2 regions of the Streptomyces sp. NPDC101166 genome follow, and region 2 is predicted to be linked to the other one. Evidence: riboswitches for the same ligand, from Rfam matches in the RefSeq annotation. Region 2 holds a riboswitch; the other holds the start of a gene.

Region 1 (8,011 bases), on a different contig from region 2:
ACGGCATCGTGGCGTACTCGAAGATCTGCACCCACGTGGGCTGCCCGATCTCCCTGTACGAGCAGCAGACGCACCACGTGCTGTGCCCCTGCCACCAGTCCACCTTCGACCTGTCCGACGGTGCCCGAGTGATCTTCGGCCCGGCCGGTCACGCCCTGCCGCAGCTGCGTATCGGTGTGAACGACGAGGGCTACCTCGAGGCGCTCGGCGACTTCGAAGAGCCCGTCGGTCCTGCATTCTGGGAGCGCGGATGAGCAACAAGGACGACCGCCGCAAGGCGCCCGCAGGTGAGCGGGTCGCCGACTGGGCCGACGGTCGGCTGGGGATCTACTCCCTGGCCAAGGCCAACATGCGCAAGATCTTCCCGGACCACTGGTCCTTCATGCTGGGCGAGATCTGCCTCTACAGCTTCATCATCATCATCCTCACGGGTGTGTATCTGACGCTGTTCTTCCACCCGTCGATGAACGAGGTGGAGTACCACGGCTCCTATGTCCCGCTCCAGGGACAGCTGATGTCCGAGGCGTTCAACTCGACCATGCACATCTCCTTCGATGTGCGCGGTGGTCTGCTGATCCGGCAGATCCACCACTGGGCCGCGGTGATCTTCCTCGCCGGCATGTTCGTGCACATGATGCGCGTCTTCTTCACCGGCGCGTTCCGCAAGCCGCGTGAGATCAACTGGCTGTTCGGCTTCCTGCTGTTCGTCCTGGGCATGTTCACCGGTTTCACCGGCTACTCGCTCCCGGACGACCTGCTCTCCGGCACCGGTGTCCGCTTCACGCAGGGCGCGATCCTGTCCGTGCCGATCGTCGGCACGTACATCTCGATGTTCCTGTTCGGCGGGGAGTTCCCGGGCGGCGACTTCGTCGCGCGGTTCTACTCGATCCACATCCTGCTGCTGCCGGGCATCATGCTCGGGCTCGTGGTCGGCCACCTGATCCTGGTCTTCTACCACAAGCACACGCAGTTCGCGGGCCCCGGCCGCACCAACAAGAACGTCGTCGGCATGCCGCTGCTGCCGGTCTACATGGCCAAGGCCGGAGGATTCTTCTTCCTGGTCTTCGGCGCCATCGCGGCCATCGCCGGCATCGCGTCCATCAACCCGATCTGGGTGCTCGGCCCGTACCGTCCGGACCAGGTGTCCACCGGCGCCCAGCCCGACTGGTACATGGGCTTCGCCGAGGGCCTGATCCGCGCCATGCCGGGCTGGGAGATCAACCTCTGGGGTCACACGCTGGTCCTGGGCGTGTTCGTCCCGCTGGTGCTCTTCGGTCTGTTCCTCGGTGTGATCGCCCTGTACCCGTTCATCGAGTCCTGGGTCACCGGCGACAAGCGCGAGCACCACATCCTGGACCGTCCGCGCAACGCCCCGACCCGCACGGCCTTCGGCGTCGCCTGGATCACCGGCTACATGATCATGCTGATCGGCGGTGGCAACGACATCGTCGCCACCCACTTCCACCTGTCGATCAACGCGGTCACCTGGTTCGTCCGGATCGGCTTCTTCGTCGGACCGGTGCTGGCCTTCGTGGTCACCAAGCGGATCTGCCTCGGCCTCCAGCGCCGCGACAAGGACAAGGTGCTGCACGGCCGCGAGACCGGCACCATCAAGCGCCTGCCGCACGGTGAGTTCATCGAGGTGCACGAGCCGCTCAGCCAGGAGGCCCTGTACACGCTCACCGCGCACGAGCAGTACCAGCCCGCCGAGATCGGCCCCACGGTCGACGAGAACGGCGTGGAGCGCAAGGTGAAGCGTTCCGAGAAGGTCCGCGCCAAGCTGAGCAAGGCGTACTACGGCGAGGAGAACCAGATCTCGAAGCCGACCGTCGAGGAGTACCGGGAGATCACGAGCGGCCACGGCCACCACTGATCACTGCGTCGCCACACCACACTGAAGGGCCCCGTCCGGTGTTCGGACGGGGCCCTTCCGTTCCCCGCGGCTGGATAGGGTGGGACCGCACTCTTCTACGACACCCAGGAGCGGCCCTATGAGCGCTGTGACCCCCGCTGGAGGCGACACCGCGGCGGGCCGCTCCTGGCCCGCCCTGCTGAACGGCCTGCTGGAGGGCCGCGACCTCTCCGCGGACGACACCGCATGGGCGATGGACCTGATCATGCGCGGCGAGGCCACGGACGCGCAGATCGCCGGGTTCGCGGTGGCGCTGCGCGCCAAGGGCGAGACCGTTCAGGAGATCACCGGCCTGGTCCGGACGATGTACGCGCACGCCAACGTCATCGACGTGCCCGGACGGACCGTCGACATCGTCGGCACCGGCGGCGACGGCGCGAAGACGGTGAACATCTCCACGATGTCGTCGATCGTCATCGCCGGCACCGGTGCGAAGGTCGTCAAGCACGGCAACCGGGCCGCGTCCTCCGCGTCCGGCGCCTCCGACGTCCTGGAGAAGCTCGGCGTCAATCTGGAACTGACTCCGCGGCGGGTGGCCGAGGTCGCCGAGGAGGCAGGGATCACCTTCTGCTTCGCGATCAAGTTCCATCCGGCGCTGCGTCATGTCGCCGCCGCACGCGGCCAGTTGGGCATCCGCACCACGTTCAACGCCCTCGGCCCGCTGACCAACCCGGCCAGGGTGAAGGCGCAGGCGGTGGGCGTCGCCGACCCGCGGATGGCCCCGCTGATCGCCGGCGTCTTCGCCGAACGCGGCAACTCCTCCCTGGTGTTCCGCGGCGACGACGGCTTCGACGAGCTGACCACGACGTCCACCTCCCGGGTCTGGGTCGTCCGCGACGGCAAGGTCACCGAGGAGACCTTCGACCCGCGGGACGTCGGCATCGAGCTGGTCGGGGTGGAGGCGCTGCGCGGCGCCGACCCGTCGTACAACGCGGAGGTCGCGCGCCGGCTGCTGGACGGTGAGACGGGGCCGGTGCGCGACGCCGTCCTGCTGAACTCCGCGGCGGCCCTGGTGGCGCTGGACCCGTCGGACGCGCCGCTCACCGAGCAGCTCCGCGCCGGCATGGACAAGGCGGCGCAGTCCGTCGACTCCGGCGCGGCCAAGCGGGCGCTGGAGCGCTGGGTGGCCGCGAGCAACGCGTAGCCGAAGAGAGGCGGTCCCGCGATCCGGACAGGAGTTGCGGGACCGCGAACCCATCGCGTACGTTCCTTCGCAGGTCATGAGTGACAGTCATGAGGCCCCGGCCGACTGTCCGGCAACCCTCCGTCCGTGGCGGGGTGCCCCGGGTGAAGACCAGGCCGTGGGCAGCGAGGTCCGCGGCAAGCGCGGATCCCTCACGCTCCTGAGATGAGCACAGCCCAGGGATCCTGGTCATCGAGGGAGCCTCCCGTGAGCAAGCGAATGCGTTAGGGCCGCAGAGCCCCGCCTCCGCACCCCCTTTCACCTCTTCTCCGCGCTTGAGCCGCATCCGCTCGCGTGGTGAATCCGCCTGCCTTTCACGGGAGTTCCGCCATGTCCGTCTCCACCGCTGCCGTCGCTCCGTCGCTTTGTGCCCCGCTGCCCGTTCTGGGCGGGGACGTCACCGTCCCGCTCGTCACGGGCGGCGAAGTCGCCTACGCGGCGCTCGACTACGCGGCCAGCGCCCCCGCCCTCCAGCGCGTCTGGGACGACGTGGCGGCCTACGCCCCGTACTACGGCAGCGTCCACCGCGGCGCCGGCTACCTCTCCCAGCTCTCCACCGATCTCTTCGAGAACGCCCGCCGGACGATCGCCGAGTTCCTCGACTGCCGCGCCGACGACCAGCTGGTCTTCACCCGCTCCACCACCGACTCCCTGAACCTGCTCGCCGGGGCCCTCCCCGCCGGCTGCCAGGTCTTCGTCTTCGAGACCGAGCACCACGCCTCGCTGCTGCCCTGGCAGGACGCCCGCGTCACCTACCTCGACGCCCCGCGCACCCCCGGTCAGGCGGTCGAGACCCTGGAGCGCGCCCTCGCCGCCCGCGCCCCGTACGGTCCCGCCCTGGTCTGCGTCACCGGCGCCTCCAACGTCACCGGCGAGCTGTGGCCCGTACGGGAGCTGGCCGCCGCCGCCCACGCGCACGGCGCCCGGATCGTCCTGGACGCCGCCCAGCTGGCCCCCCACCATCCGGTGTCCGTCCGTGACCTGGACGTCGACTGGGTCGCGTTCTCCGGCCACAAGCTGTACGCCCCGTTCGGCTCCGGCGTCCTGGCCGGCCGCGCCGACTGGCTCCGGGCCGCCGATCCCTACCTCGCCGGCGGCGGCGCGAGCCGCAAGGTCACCCGGCGCGAGGACGGGGGAGTGGACGTGGAGTGGCACGAGAGCGCCGCCCGCCACGAGGCCGGCTCCCCGAACGTGATCGGCGCCTACTCCATCGCGTCGGCCTGCAAGGCCCTCACCGAGGCCGGCTTCGACACGCTGGTCGCCCGCGAGCGGCATCTGATCGCCACGGTGCGCGAGGGACTCGCGGAGGTCCCCGAGGTCCGGATCCTCTCCCTCTTCGGCGACGACGCCCCGCGGGTCGGCGTGATCTCCTTCGTCGTCGAGGGCTGGAACAGCTCCCACTTCGCCGCCGCCCTCTCCGCCGAGTACGGCATCGGCGTCCGCGACGGCCTCTTCTGCGCCCACCCCCTGGTCTGCACCCTGCTGGGCACGGCTCCCGAGACCCAGGGCGAGTGCGGGGCCCCCGAGGCGGCCCCGGGCGAGAAGTCCCTCAACGCCATCAGGGTGAGCTTCGGCGCGGGCACCCCGGACGAGCACGTGGACCGCTTCGTCCACGCGGTGCGCGAACTGGTCACGCAGGGCGCGAAGTGGCGGTACAGGACGGAAGACGGCCGCTGCGTACCGGCGGTATGACGCGGCCCGCGTCAGGGGCGACGCCCTGGGGCGCGGGGAACCGCGCGACCGTCCACCGCCGGCCGGGCTCCACTTTTGTTCGGAGCTCTAAGAGTCCAGCCCGATGGCGAAAGCCGCCTCCAGGTCATGCTGGGAATACGTGCGGAAAGCTACATGCGTGTCCGTCCCGAGAACGCCGGGGATCTTGCTGATCCGCCCCGGGATCACCTCGGCGAGGTCCTCGTGCTGCCGGACCCGCACCATGGCGATCAGGTCGTACGTCCCGGTCACGGAGAACACCTCGCTCACGGACTCCAGCGAGGCGATCGACTCCGCGATCTCGGGAATCCGGTCCACGCTGGTCTTGATGAGGACGATCGCGGTGATCACGGCTGGTTCTCTCCCTCGGGGGACGGAGTCGGGGCGGGTTTCACTCTAGTGGGCACGTTGAACCGGGCCCACGCGTAGCCGAAGCCCAGGCCGAACCCCATCAGGTGCGCCAGGTACGCCACCCCGGGCCCCGGCCCGGCCCGCCCCGCCGCCAGCCACTGCAGCGCCGCCCAGAAGGGCAGCACCAACCACGCGGGGAACCGCAGCGGCAGGAAGAAGAGGAACGGCAGGAGACTGGTCACCCGCGCCCGGGGGAACAGGTACAGGAACCCGCCGAGGATCGCCGAGATCGCCCCGGACGCCCCCACCAGGGGCTGCTCGGAGCCGGCGTTGGCGGCGGCGTAGCCCGACAGGGCCAGGTAGCCGCAGCCGAGGAAGAAGAGCGAGAACTGCACGCGGCCCATCCGGTGCTCGGTCATCGCCCCGAAGACGTAGAGGAAGAGCATGTTGCCCAGCAGGTGCACCCAGGTCCCGTGGACGAACAGGGCCGTGGCCGGGGTGAGGAGGGCGCGTGGGGAGCCGTCGAACAGGTCGGCCGGGATCACGCCCCAGCGGCGGAAGTAGGCCCGCTGCGCGGCCGCGAGTTCCTCGCCGGAGCCGTACGCGGGATTGAGGCCGGAGGCCGGGCTGATCGCGAAGAGCACACAGCACAGCGCGATCGTCGCGTACGTCACCGGGGCGGCGGGGTGCCGGATCGCCCGGTCCAGAGCCCCGTTCCAGTCGCTGATCATGGACACAGAGCATGACGTAACGGGACGCACACCCCCGTACCGCCTCGCCGCCGTGGACGGATGGGCGACGAGTACCCGCCAGGCCGTAGGGTTACGAGCCACACGCACAGGGTGCCCGCCGGGCGTCCGGTGGGTGTCCGACCAGCGGAAGACCGACACTAGAAGGAAGCGACAGTCACGATGACGGTTCCCCTGCCGACCGCCACGACGCGGTGGCGCTGCACGCTGTGCGGCAATCTCACCCGGTTCGACGTGACGCGCTCGTCGAAGGTCGTCGAGTACGTTCACCTCGATCTGGCGGGTGAGCCGAACGTCGAGGAGCGCGAGGTGGTCAGTGAGACCATCGAGTCGGTGCGGTGCCGTTGGTGCAATGCCGTGGACCAGGTGGAACTCGTCGACAGGCCGGGCGCCGGCTCCTGAGAGTGGGGAGGGCCCGCGAGGAATTGGGGTGTGACGGATGGTGGAGAGCGCAGGCGGGGGGCCGGGCGACGGCGCCGCTGAGGTGCTCGACCGTCCGCTGCCCGACGGTGTGCGCCGCCGGGTCGTGCAGATCGTCTCGGACGGCTTCGGCGGGCTGACCGTCGGGGAACTGCCCGCGCAGTTGCGGCAGTACGCCCGGTTCGCCCCGAATCGCCGGGCCAAGTTCGCGGGCAACGCGATGGCGGCCGCGCTGGAGACGGACACACTGTTCCGGCAGCGCATCGCCGAGAAGTTCAGAGAGGCGCAGCCGGAACTCGCCGGCGCCCTCGACTCAGGCTCGCCGCCCCCGGCCGCGGATCCGCTCGATGTGGCGGCCGCGGCCTACGTACTGCGGCCCGTCGACTGGGTGAAGCTGGTCACGGCGGCCGGCGAGGAGGCGCAGCGCGCGGACGCGGAGCGGGCCGGCGAGGAGAGCCGGGCGGAGCTGGAGCGGCTGCGGGAGGAACTCGCGCAGGCCCGTGAGCACACCCGGACCGAGACCGAGCGGCTGCGCGTCGAGCTGGACGCGGCGAAGAGGGAAGCGGAATCGCTTCACCGCAAGCTGCGTTCGGCCCTCAGCGACGTCAAGCGCGGTGAGGCGGCGCTGCGCAAGGCTCAGGGCGAGGCAGAGGCCCAGCGCGCCGAGGGGCAGGCGCAGGTGTCCGCCGCGGAGAGCGAGTCACGGCGGCTGAAGGCCCGGCTCGGGGAGGCGGAGGCCGCCCTGGAGGCCGCGCGGCGGGCGGCGCGTGAGGGGCGCAGCGTGGAGGACATGCGGGTGCGGCTGCTGCTGGACACCGTGCTGGAGGCTGCCCAAGGGCTGCGCAGGGAACTGGCGTTGCCGCCGGTGTCGGTCCGCCCGGCGCAGACCGTGGACGCGGTCGAACCGGGGCGGATGACCCCGAAGGACATCGCTGCGCGCGCCCTGTCGGAGAACGACCCGGCGATCCTGGACCAGTTGCTCGCGTTGCCGCAGGCCCATCTCGTGGTCGACGGCTACAACGTCACCAAGACCGGTTATCCGCAGATGCCGTTGGAGAAGCAGAGGCTGCGCCTGCTCGGCCAGCTCTCCCAACTCGCCGCGCAGACCGGTGCCGAGGTCACCTGTGTCTTCGACGGGGCCGAACTGGTCGCGCCGGTGCTGCTGGCGCCGCCGCGCGGGGTGCGGGTGTTGTTCTCCAAGCCGGGCGTCACCGCCGACGAGCTCATCCGCCAACTGGTGCGCGCCGAGCCGCCGGGCCGGCCGGTCATCGTCGCCTCGACCGACCGCGAGGTGGCCGACGGGGTCGCCAAGGCGGGGGCGCGCCCTGTCGCTTCTGCGGTACTCCTGAAGCGACTGACCTGAAGGTCAATGTAAAGGTTTAATGCCCGAATTGGCGCAATCGTCACGCAACGTAGCGTCAACCCGGCATCACCCCACGTGGATTGAGGTCAAAAAATGCGGTGTGTCACCGAGATTTTTTGGCTGAGGATTTGAAGTGATCACGGGGAGGTCACTAGGGTCTGCCTTCGAACCTCCACACGAGTGATCACTCACAAGAAGGAGTCGTCCTCCGTGGCGTCCCACCGTCGACCCAAGCAGCCGAGCCGCGCACGAGTCACCGTGCTGACCACCGCGGCCGCCGCCGCTGTGGCCCTGAGCTCGCAGGCGGCCAACGCCGCGCCCAG
Region 2 (8,011 bases):
AGCAGCGGATCGGCTCCGCCGTCACGGCGAACGGCAACCCCTCCGGCGTCCTGAGCGAACTCCAGACGGCGGCGACGACCGCGGAGAACTCCACGGGCTGAGCCGGTTCGACTACCGTGCAGGGCATGGAACGGCCTGAGGCGCGGGAACTGGGGGCGAGGGAGCGGGACATCCTCGCCCTGGAACGGCGCGGGTTCTCCGGGCCCGGCGCGAAGGAGCGGGTGATCCGTGAGGAGCTGGAGCTGTCCCCGGTGCGCTACTACCAGCTCCTCAACGCCCTCCTGGACGACCCGCGTGCCCTGTCCCATGACCCGGTGACGGTCAACCGCCTCCGCCGCGTCCGGGAGGCCCGCCGGGGGGACCGCTGAGATTCCCTCCGGGGGAGGTGCGGAGGTGCGCCGATTCGGAGAGCGCATGCGCATCCTCGCACCCCGGGGGCTACGCCCCCAGACCCTCTGTCGGCCCTGAACGGGCCTCGTCCTCAAACGCCGGACAGGCTGTGATGACGTCGGCGCCCGCGGATAACCTCACCGTATGGGCACCCAACTCCCCACCCCCACGACCCCCCGCGGCCGGGAAGCGCTGGAGGCGATCCTCGCGCGCCCCGGCGCCACCCTCGTCGCCCTCGACTTCGACGGCACCCTCGCCCCCATCGTCGAGAACCCCGACGACGCCCGGGCGCATCCCGACGCCGTCCCCGCGCTCGCGGCGCTCGCCCCGAAGGTCGCCTCCGTCGCGGTCGTCACCGGCCGGCCGCCCGCCGTGGCCGTGCGCAACGGCGGCTTCGCCGGAGTGCCGGGCCTGGACCGGCTGGTGGTGCTCGGGCACTACGGCGCCGAACGCTGGGACGCCCGCACCGACACCGTCAGCGCCCCCGATCCCCACCCCGGCGTCGCCGCCGCCCGCGCCGAACTGCCGGACGTGCTGGAGGCGGCCGGGTCGTGGCACGGGACGTGGGTGGAGGAGAAGGGCCGGGCCGTCGCCGTGCACACCCGGCGCGCCGAGGACCCGCAGGCCGCCTTCGAGGCGCTGCGGGGGCCCCTCGCCGATCTCGCCGCCCGGCACGGGCTGATCGTCGAGCCGGGCCGCATGGTCCTGGAGCTGCGGCCGCCCGGCGTGGACAAGGGCGTCGCCCTGACCGAGTACATGCGGGAGATCGGCGCCGAGTGCGTCCTGTACGCCGGCGACGACCTCGGCGACCTCCCCGCCTTCGCCGCCGTGGACGAGCTCCGCTCCGACGGGGTGCCCGGCCTGCTCGTGGCCAGCGGCAGCGCCGAGGTCACCGAGCTCTCCGAGCGCGCGGACCTCGTCGTCGACGGCCCGGCAGGCGTCGTACGGCTGCTGCGCGCGCTCGCGGCTCAGCTGGGCTGAACGCCCCGCAGCGCCTGCAACTGGTCCAGGAACCACTGGGCCGGGGGCAGCGCGGTCGCGGCCGCCGTCAGCCTCTTGGTCTGCTCCGCCCGCTCCTGCGGCGACGTGGTGAGCGCCTCGTGCAGGGCGCGGGCGGTCTCCAGCACGTCGTAGGGGTTCACCACGATCGCGTCGTCGCCGAGTTCCGCGTACGCGCCCGCCTCCCGGGACAGGACCAGCACGCAGCCCTCGTCGGAGACGACCGGCACCTCCTTGGCGACGAGGTTCATGCCGTCCCGGATGGGGTTGACCAGGGCCACGTCCGCGAGGCGGTAGGCGGCGAGGGAGCGGGCGAAGTCGTCCTTGACGTGCAGGACGACCGGGGTCCAGCCGGGGGTGCCGTACGACTCGTTGATCTCTTGGGCGACCCGCTGCACCTCGGCGGTGTAGTCGCGGTAGACGGCGAGGTCCTGGCGGGAGGGATAGGCGAAGGCGACGTGGACGACGCGTTCGCGCCACTCCGGGCGGTCGTCGAGGAGCTGCCGGTAGGCGAGCAGGCCGCGCACGATGTTCTTCGACAGCTCGGTGCGGTCGACGCGGACGATGGTCCGGCGGGCGCCGCCGTCGGGCGCGGCGCCGATCTCCTCGCGCAACGCCGCCATGCGCTCGTCGACGTCCGGCTCGTGGGAGCGGGCGCGCAGGAAGTCGGCGTCCGCGCCGAGCCCGTGCACGCCGATCTCGGTCCCGTCGAGGCCGCCGGTGAACTCCTCGCAGCACGCGGTGAAGGCGTCCGCCCAGCGGCGGGTGAGGAAGCCGAGCCGGTCCGCGCCGAGCATGCCCCGCAGCAGCTGCTGTCGGACGTCGGCGGGCAGCAGGCCGAAGTAGTCCACGGGCGCCCACGGCGTGTGCGAGAAGTGGCCGATGCGCAGGTCGGGGCGGAGTTCGCGGAGCATTCCGGGGACCAGGCACAGGTGGTAGTCCTGCACGAGGACGGCCGCGCCCGGCGCCGCCTCCTCGGCGAGCGCCTCGGCGAAGGCGCGGTTGTACGTCTCGTACGACGCCCACCGGCGCCGGAACTCGGCGTCGAACACCGGCTCCAGCGGGGTCTGGTAGAGCAGGTGGTGGACGAACCAGAGCACGGAGTTGGCGATGCCGTTGTACGCGTCGGCGTGCACGTCGGCGGGGATGTCCAGCATCCGCACGCCGTCCTCGCCGACCCCGCGCCGTACCGCCTCGCGGTCGTCGTCGGACAGTGCCGAGCAGACCCACAGGGCGCCCGCCTCCGGGCCGATGGCCGACAGGCCCGACACCAGGCCGCCGCCGCCCCGTTTGGTCTGCAGCGAGCCGTCCTCGCGGACCGTGTAGGAGACCGGGCCGCGGTTGGACGCGACCAGCACCTGAGCACCCTGAGCAGCGACGTCGTGCGGGGAAGCCGTGGAAGCCATACGCCTCAACCTAGCCCGCTCGCCCACCCCTCAAACGTGGCGGCCGGCTCTCCCTAAGCCACCCTGCGGGAGGCGTACTCCGCGATCTCCGCCATCGGCGGCCGCTCCTCGGTGTCCACCGGGTGGGTGCGCGGCTCGAAGCCGTCCGCGCCGCGCTCGAACTGGGTGAGGGCCGGGCGCACCAGGTGGCCGCGGGCCAGCCGCAATTGCGCGGTGCGGTAGATAGCCGCCGCCATCCGGCCGAGCGCCTGCCCGTCCTGGTGACGGTGTCTGCGCACGCCCACGTCGACCTGGGCGAGCGCGTCCAGGCCGACCAGGTGCAGCGCGTCGACCAGCATCCCCAGCTCCACCCCGTAGCCGACGGGGAAGGGCAGCCTCTCCAGCAGGCTGCGGCGGGCCGCGTACTCGCCGCCCAGGGGTTGCACGAAGCCCGCGAGCTGCGGCCAGTGCATGTTCAGCAGAGGGCGCGCCATCAGCTCCGTCACCCGGCCGCCCTGGCCGGCCGCCCCGGTGGGGGCGAGCGGGTCGGCCCCGGTGCCCAGCGGGCGGTCGTACATGGCCTTGACCAGGTCCACGCCGGGCTCGGTGAGCAGCGGGCCGACGATCCCGGACACGAAGTCGGAGGAGAACTCCCGCAGATCGGCGTCGACGAAGCAGACGACGTCGCCCGTGGTGACCAGCAGCGAGCGCCACAGCACCTCGCCCTTGCCGGGCAGCGCCGGGATGCGGGGCAGTATCGCGTCCCGGTGGACGACGCGCGCTCCCGCCGCCGCGGCGACCTGGGAGGTGCGGTCGGTGGAGCCGGAGTCGACGACGACTATCTCGTCGACGAGCGGAGCCTGCCGCATGAGGTCGTGACGGATGATCGAGACGATCTCGCCGACCGTCTCCTCCTCGTTCAACGCGGGCAGCACCACGGACACCGACTGACCCGTGGCGCGCTTGGCGGCCAGGATCCTGTGCAGCGGGCGATCGGTCACCGACCAGGAGCGGGTGGCCAGCCAGCGCCCGACTTCTTCCAGCACGGTCTACGGCTCCTCACTGTCGTGATCACACCAGGTACACAGGGGGTGACCGTGTGATCCGTCTCGCGCTTCGGACGACTATCTCAACTCTCCGGGGTGTCGGTTACAGTCTTGAACAACGCGGATGACCATCGCATGTCCAGGGTCAATCCGGCGTTCAGGACAAACAACTGCATATTGCTCATCCAGAGGGGCAGAGGGACACGGCCCGATGAAGCCCCGGCAACCCTCCAGCCGGCTCTTGTCACATAGAAGTGGCGGGGCTCCCGGTTCGGGAAGGTGCCAAATCCGTCTCACGGCGAGATGCGTCGTGAGGAAGATGAGGAGAAAGGGCCTCGCCTCACATGGCTGCGCAGACTGTTGCGACCGGAACCACCGCTTCCACCGGCACCCCCGCCCCCGCCGTCGACCTCGGCCCCGCCGCGGCGCTGAGCTGCCGGGAGTGCGGCCACCGCGTCCCCCTCGGCCCGGTCTTCGCCTGCGAGGAGTGTTTCGGCCCGCTGGAGATCGCCTACGACTTCTCCTCCTACGACACGGAGGAGCTCCGCAAGCGCATCGAGGCCGGCCCCGCCAACATCTGGCGCTACGCCCCGCTGCTGCCCGTCCCGGCGGACGTCGCGGACAAGCCGAACATCAACCCCGGCTGGACCAAGCTCGTCCAGGCCGACAACCTCGCCCGCGAGCTGGGCGTCGAGCCCGGCAAGCTGTTCGTCAAGGACGACTCCGGCAACCCGACGCACTCCTTCAAGGACCGGGTCGTCGCCCAGGCCCTGGAGGCCGCCCGCGCCTTCGGCTTCACCACCCTGTCCTGCTCCTCCACCGGCAACCTCGCCGGCGCGGTGGGCGCCGCCGCGGCCCGGGCCGGCTTCCGCTCCTGCGTGTTCATCCCGCACGACCTGGAGCAGGGCAAGGTCGTCATGGCCGCCGTCTACGGCGGCGAACTCGTCGGCATCGAGGGCAACTACGACGACGTCAACCGCTTCTGCTCCGAGCTCATCGGCGACCCCGCGGGCGAGGGCTGGGGCTTCGTCAACGTCAACCTGCGGCCGTACTACGCCGAGGGCTCCAAGACGCTGGCGTACGAGATCTGCGAGCAGCTCGGCTGGCGGCTCCCCGACCAGCTCGTGGTGCCCATCGCCTCCGGCTCCCAGCTCACGAAGATCGACAAGGGGTTGCAGGAGCTGATCAAGCTCGGGCTCGTCGAGGACAAGCCGTACAAGATCTTCGGTGCGCAGGCGGAGGGGTGCTCCCCGGTGTCGGTCGCCTACAAGGCGGGGCACGACGTCGTGCGGCCGCAGAAGCCGGACACCATCGCCAAGTCGCTGGCGATCGGCAACCCGGCCGACGGCCCGTACGTGCTCGACATCGCGCGGCGCACCGGCGGCGCGGTGGAGGACGTGAACGACGAGCAGGTCGTCGACGCGATCAAGGTGCTGGCGCGGACCGAGGGGATCTTCGCGGAGACCGCCGGCGGGGTGACCGTGGGCGTGACGCGCAAGCTGATCGAGAACGGTGTGCTGGACCCGGCGCTGACGACCGTCGTCCTCAACACCGGGGACGGTCTGAAGACCCTGGACGCGGTGGCCGGTACGGGGCTCACCGCGACGATCCGGCCGAACCTGGAGTCGTTCCGCGAGGCTGGTCTCGCCTAGGGCGTGTCCCTGGCGCCGTCCGCGGGGGCAGTGGTCCCCGCGCCTGTCAGCAGTCTGCTTCACCGGAGGTCCCGAGCATGAGCGTCACTGTCCGCATCCCGACCATTCTCCGCACCTACACGGGCGGGGCGGCCGAGGTCACCGCCGAGGGCGGGACCCTCGGGGAGGTCATCGCCGACCTGGAGAAGAACCACACGGGCATCGCCGCCCGCGTTCTCGACGACCAGGGCAAGCTGCGCCGGTTCGTCAACGTGTACGTGAACGACGACGACGTCCGCTTCGAGCAGGGTCTTGAGACGGCTACGCCCGAGGGCGCGGGAGTTTCCATCATTCCGGCTGTCGCGGGTGGCTGAGCGACGATCACTACCCGCCGGTAGTAACCGTCGGTAACAGTGATTACTTTGAGTTCATCGAATTGCCCTCTCCGCAAGAGAAGCGGAGGGGGCAATTCAGTGTGGTTGAGCGCGGTACAGTTGGGGAACCGGCCTCCGATTCAATGATCCGGAGCCTTTGATTTCTGCCTTACGCCCGACAAGAAGTAGCCAAAGTGTGTGCGCCTTCTGCGGCTTTTGTAACGTTTGGGCAGTCCGACTTGCCCTGAATCCGGGCGAATCCTCACCACTTTCCGGACCGTGCGCGTCCAGAATTCTCGTCCGATTGACCTGTTGCAGACGGCAGTTGGACAGATACATTCAGCCGCGGTCGACGCGTTCCGGCGCACGCCCCCAACCAACTGGGGGGTGAGGTCTGACCCGGATCCGCGAAGTGTGGATCTGTGCAAGGGCCAGTAATAGGGGAGTTAGGCATGGCTCAGGGCACCGTCAAGTGGTTCAACGCGGAGAAGGGGTACGGCTTCATCGCGGTCGACGGTGGTGCGGACGTCTTCGTCCACTACAGCGCCATTCAGATGGACGGCTACCGCACCCTGGAAGAGGGCCAGCGGGTCGAGTTCGAGATCTCGCAGGGCCAGAAGGGCCCGCAGGCCGACATGGTTCGCGTCACCGCCTGAACGTTTCAAGCGAAGGGCTCGCATCCCGCCGACGGGGGTGCGAGCCCTTCGCGCTGCCCGGCCGCGCATCGGTCCTGCCGCCGGCCATGTCCCGGCGGTCCGGGGGGCGCCGGCGGTGTTCGCGCGTGGCCGACAGTCCCGGCGTATCCGACCGAGGCGCTTGCACTCGCCATGGCCGAGTGCTAATCATTGGCGTTAGCACTCTGAAGGTGAGAGTGACAACGAAGGACCGGGTCGGTGAGGCCCGCAGGCCGGGTGGGAAGGAACCACGAGGCCGGCGAGCCGTCCGTCGCGGGCGCGGGCGCGGTCCGAAGGAATCACCCCCAGTCCTGGAGGGACCACTTCACATGGCCAAGATCATCGCGTTCGACGAGGAGGCGCGGCGCGGCCTCGAGCGCGGCATGAACCAGCTCGCGGACGCCGTCAAGGTGACGCTCGGCCCCAAGGGCCGCAACGTCGTCCTCGAGAAGAAGTGGGGCGCCCCCACGATCACCAACGATGGTGTGTCCATCGCCAAGGAGATCGAGCTCGAGGACCCGTACGAGAAGATCGGCGCCGAGCTGGTCAAGGAAGTCGCCAAGAAGACGGACGACGTCGCCGGTGACGGTACGACCACCGCGACCGTCCTCGCCCAGGCCCTGGTCAAGGAAGGTCTGCGCAACGTAGCCGCCGGCGCCAACCCGATGGCCCTCAAGCGCGGTATCGAGAAGGCCGTCGAGGCCGTCTCCGGTGCCCTGCTGGAGCAGGCGAAGGATGTCGAGACCAAGGAGCAGATCGCTTCGACGGCCTCCATCTCCGCCGCCGACACCCAGATCGGCGAGCTCATCGCCGAGGCCATGGACAAGGTCGGCAAGGAAGGCGTCATCACCGTCGAGGAGTCGCAGACCTTCGGGCTCGAGCTCGAGCTCACCGAGGGCATGCGCTTCGACAAGGGCTACATCTCGGCGTACTTCGCCACCGACATGGAGCGTATGGAGGCCGTCCTCGACGACCCGTACATCCTGATCGCCAACTCCAAGATCTCCAACGTCAAGGACCTGCTCCCGCTCCTGGAGAAGGTCATGCAGTCGGGCAAGCCGCTGCTGATCATCGCCGAGGACGTCGAGGGCGAGGCCCTGTCGACCCTGGTCGTCAACAAGATCCGCGGCACGTTCAAGTCCGTCGCGGTCAAGGCCCCGGGCTTCGGCGACCGCCGCAAGGCCATGCTGAACGACATCGCCATCCTCACCGGCGGCGAGGTCATCTCCGAGGAGGTCGGTCTCAAGCTCGAGAACACCTCCCTGGACCTCCTGGGCAAGGCCCGCAAGGTCGTCATCACCAAGGACGAGACCACCATCGTCGACGGTTCCGGCTCCTCGGACCAGGTCGCCGGCCGTGTGAACCAGATCCGCGCCGAGATCGAGAACAGCGACTCGGACTACGACCGCGAGAAGCTCCAGGAGCGCCTGGCGAAGCTCGCGGGCGGCGTGGCCGTCATCAAGGCGGGTGCGGCCACCGAGGTGGAGCTCAAGGAGCGCAAGCACCGCATCG

What was found. Region 2 has a riboswitch for S-adenosylmethionine ahead of thrC (threonine synthase). Riboswitches for the same ligand answer to the same signal wherever they lie in the genome.
Region 1: it holds a riboswitch for S-adenosylmethionine, as region 2 does, so the genes downstream of both, ACIRS4_RS08650 (aminotransferase class V-fold PLP-dependent enzyme) here and thrC (threonine synthase) in region 2, are expected to answer to the same signal.

The regions. Positions count from the first base shown of each region.
Region 1 covers NZ_JBIWPF010000003.1:394,752-402,762, reverse strand. Annotated here, with positions in the region: gene ACIRS4_RS08665 (Rieske 2Fe-2S domain-containing protein) at 1-254, shown strand, start outside; gene ACIRS4_RS08660 (cytochrome bc complex cytochrome b subunit) at 251-1,873, shown strand; gene trpD (anthranilate phosphoribosyltransferase) at 1,992-3,056, shown strand; SAM riboswitch class IV at 3,129-3,245, shown strand; gene ACIRS4_RS08650 (aminotransferase class V-fold PLP-dependent enzyme) at 3,426-4,787, shown strand; gene ACIRS4_RS08645 (Lrp/AsnC ligand binding domain-containing protein) at 4,875-5,156, opposite strand; gene ACIRS4_RS08640 (rhomboid family intramembrane serine protease) at 5,153-5,887, opposite strand; gene ACIRS4_RS08635 (hypothetical protein) at 6,068-6,307, shown strand; gene ACIRS4_RS08630 (NYN domain-containing protein) at 6,345-7,688, shown strand; gene ACIRS4_RS08625 (NlpC/P60 family protein) at 7,899-8,011, shown strand, end outside.
Region 2 covers NZ_JBIWPF010000017.1:49,446-57,456, reverse strand. Annotated here, with positions in the region: gene ACIRS4_RS27425 (extracellular solute-binding protein) at 1-101, shown strand, start outside; gene ACIRS4_RS27420 (DUF3263 domain-containing protein) at 126-368, shown strand; gene otsB (trehalose-phosphatase) at 535-1,371, shown strand; gene ACIRS4_RS27410 (trehalose-6-phosphate synthase) at 1,359-2,795, opposite strand; gene ACIRS4_RS27405 (glucosyl-3-phosphoglycerate synthase) at 2,849-3,820, opposite strand; SAM riboswitch class I at 3,999-4,146, shown strand; gene thrC (threonine synthase) at 4,165-5,472, shown strand; gene ACIRS4_RS27395 (MoaD/ThiS family protein) at 5,550-5,825, shown strand; gene ACIRS4_RS27390 (cold-shock protein) at 6,278-6,481, shown strand; gene groL (chaperonin GroEL) at 6,829-8,011, shown strand, end outside.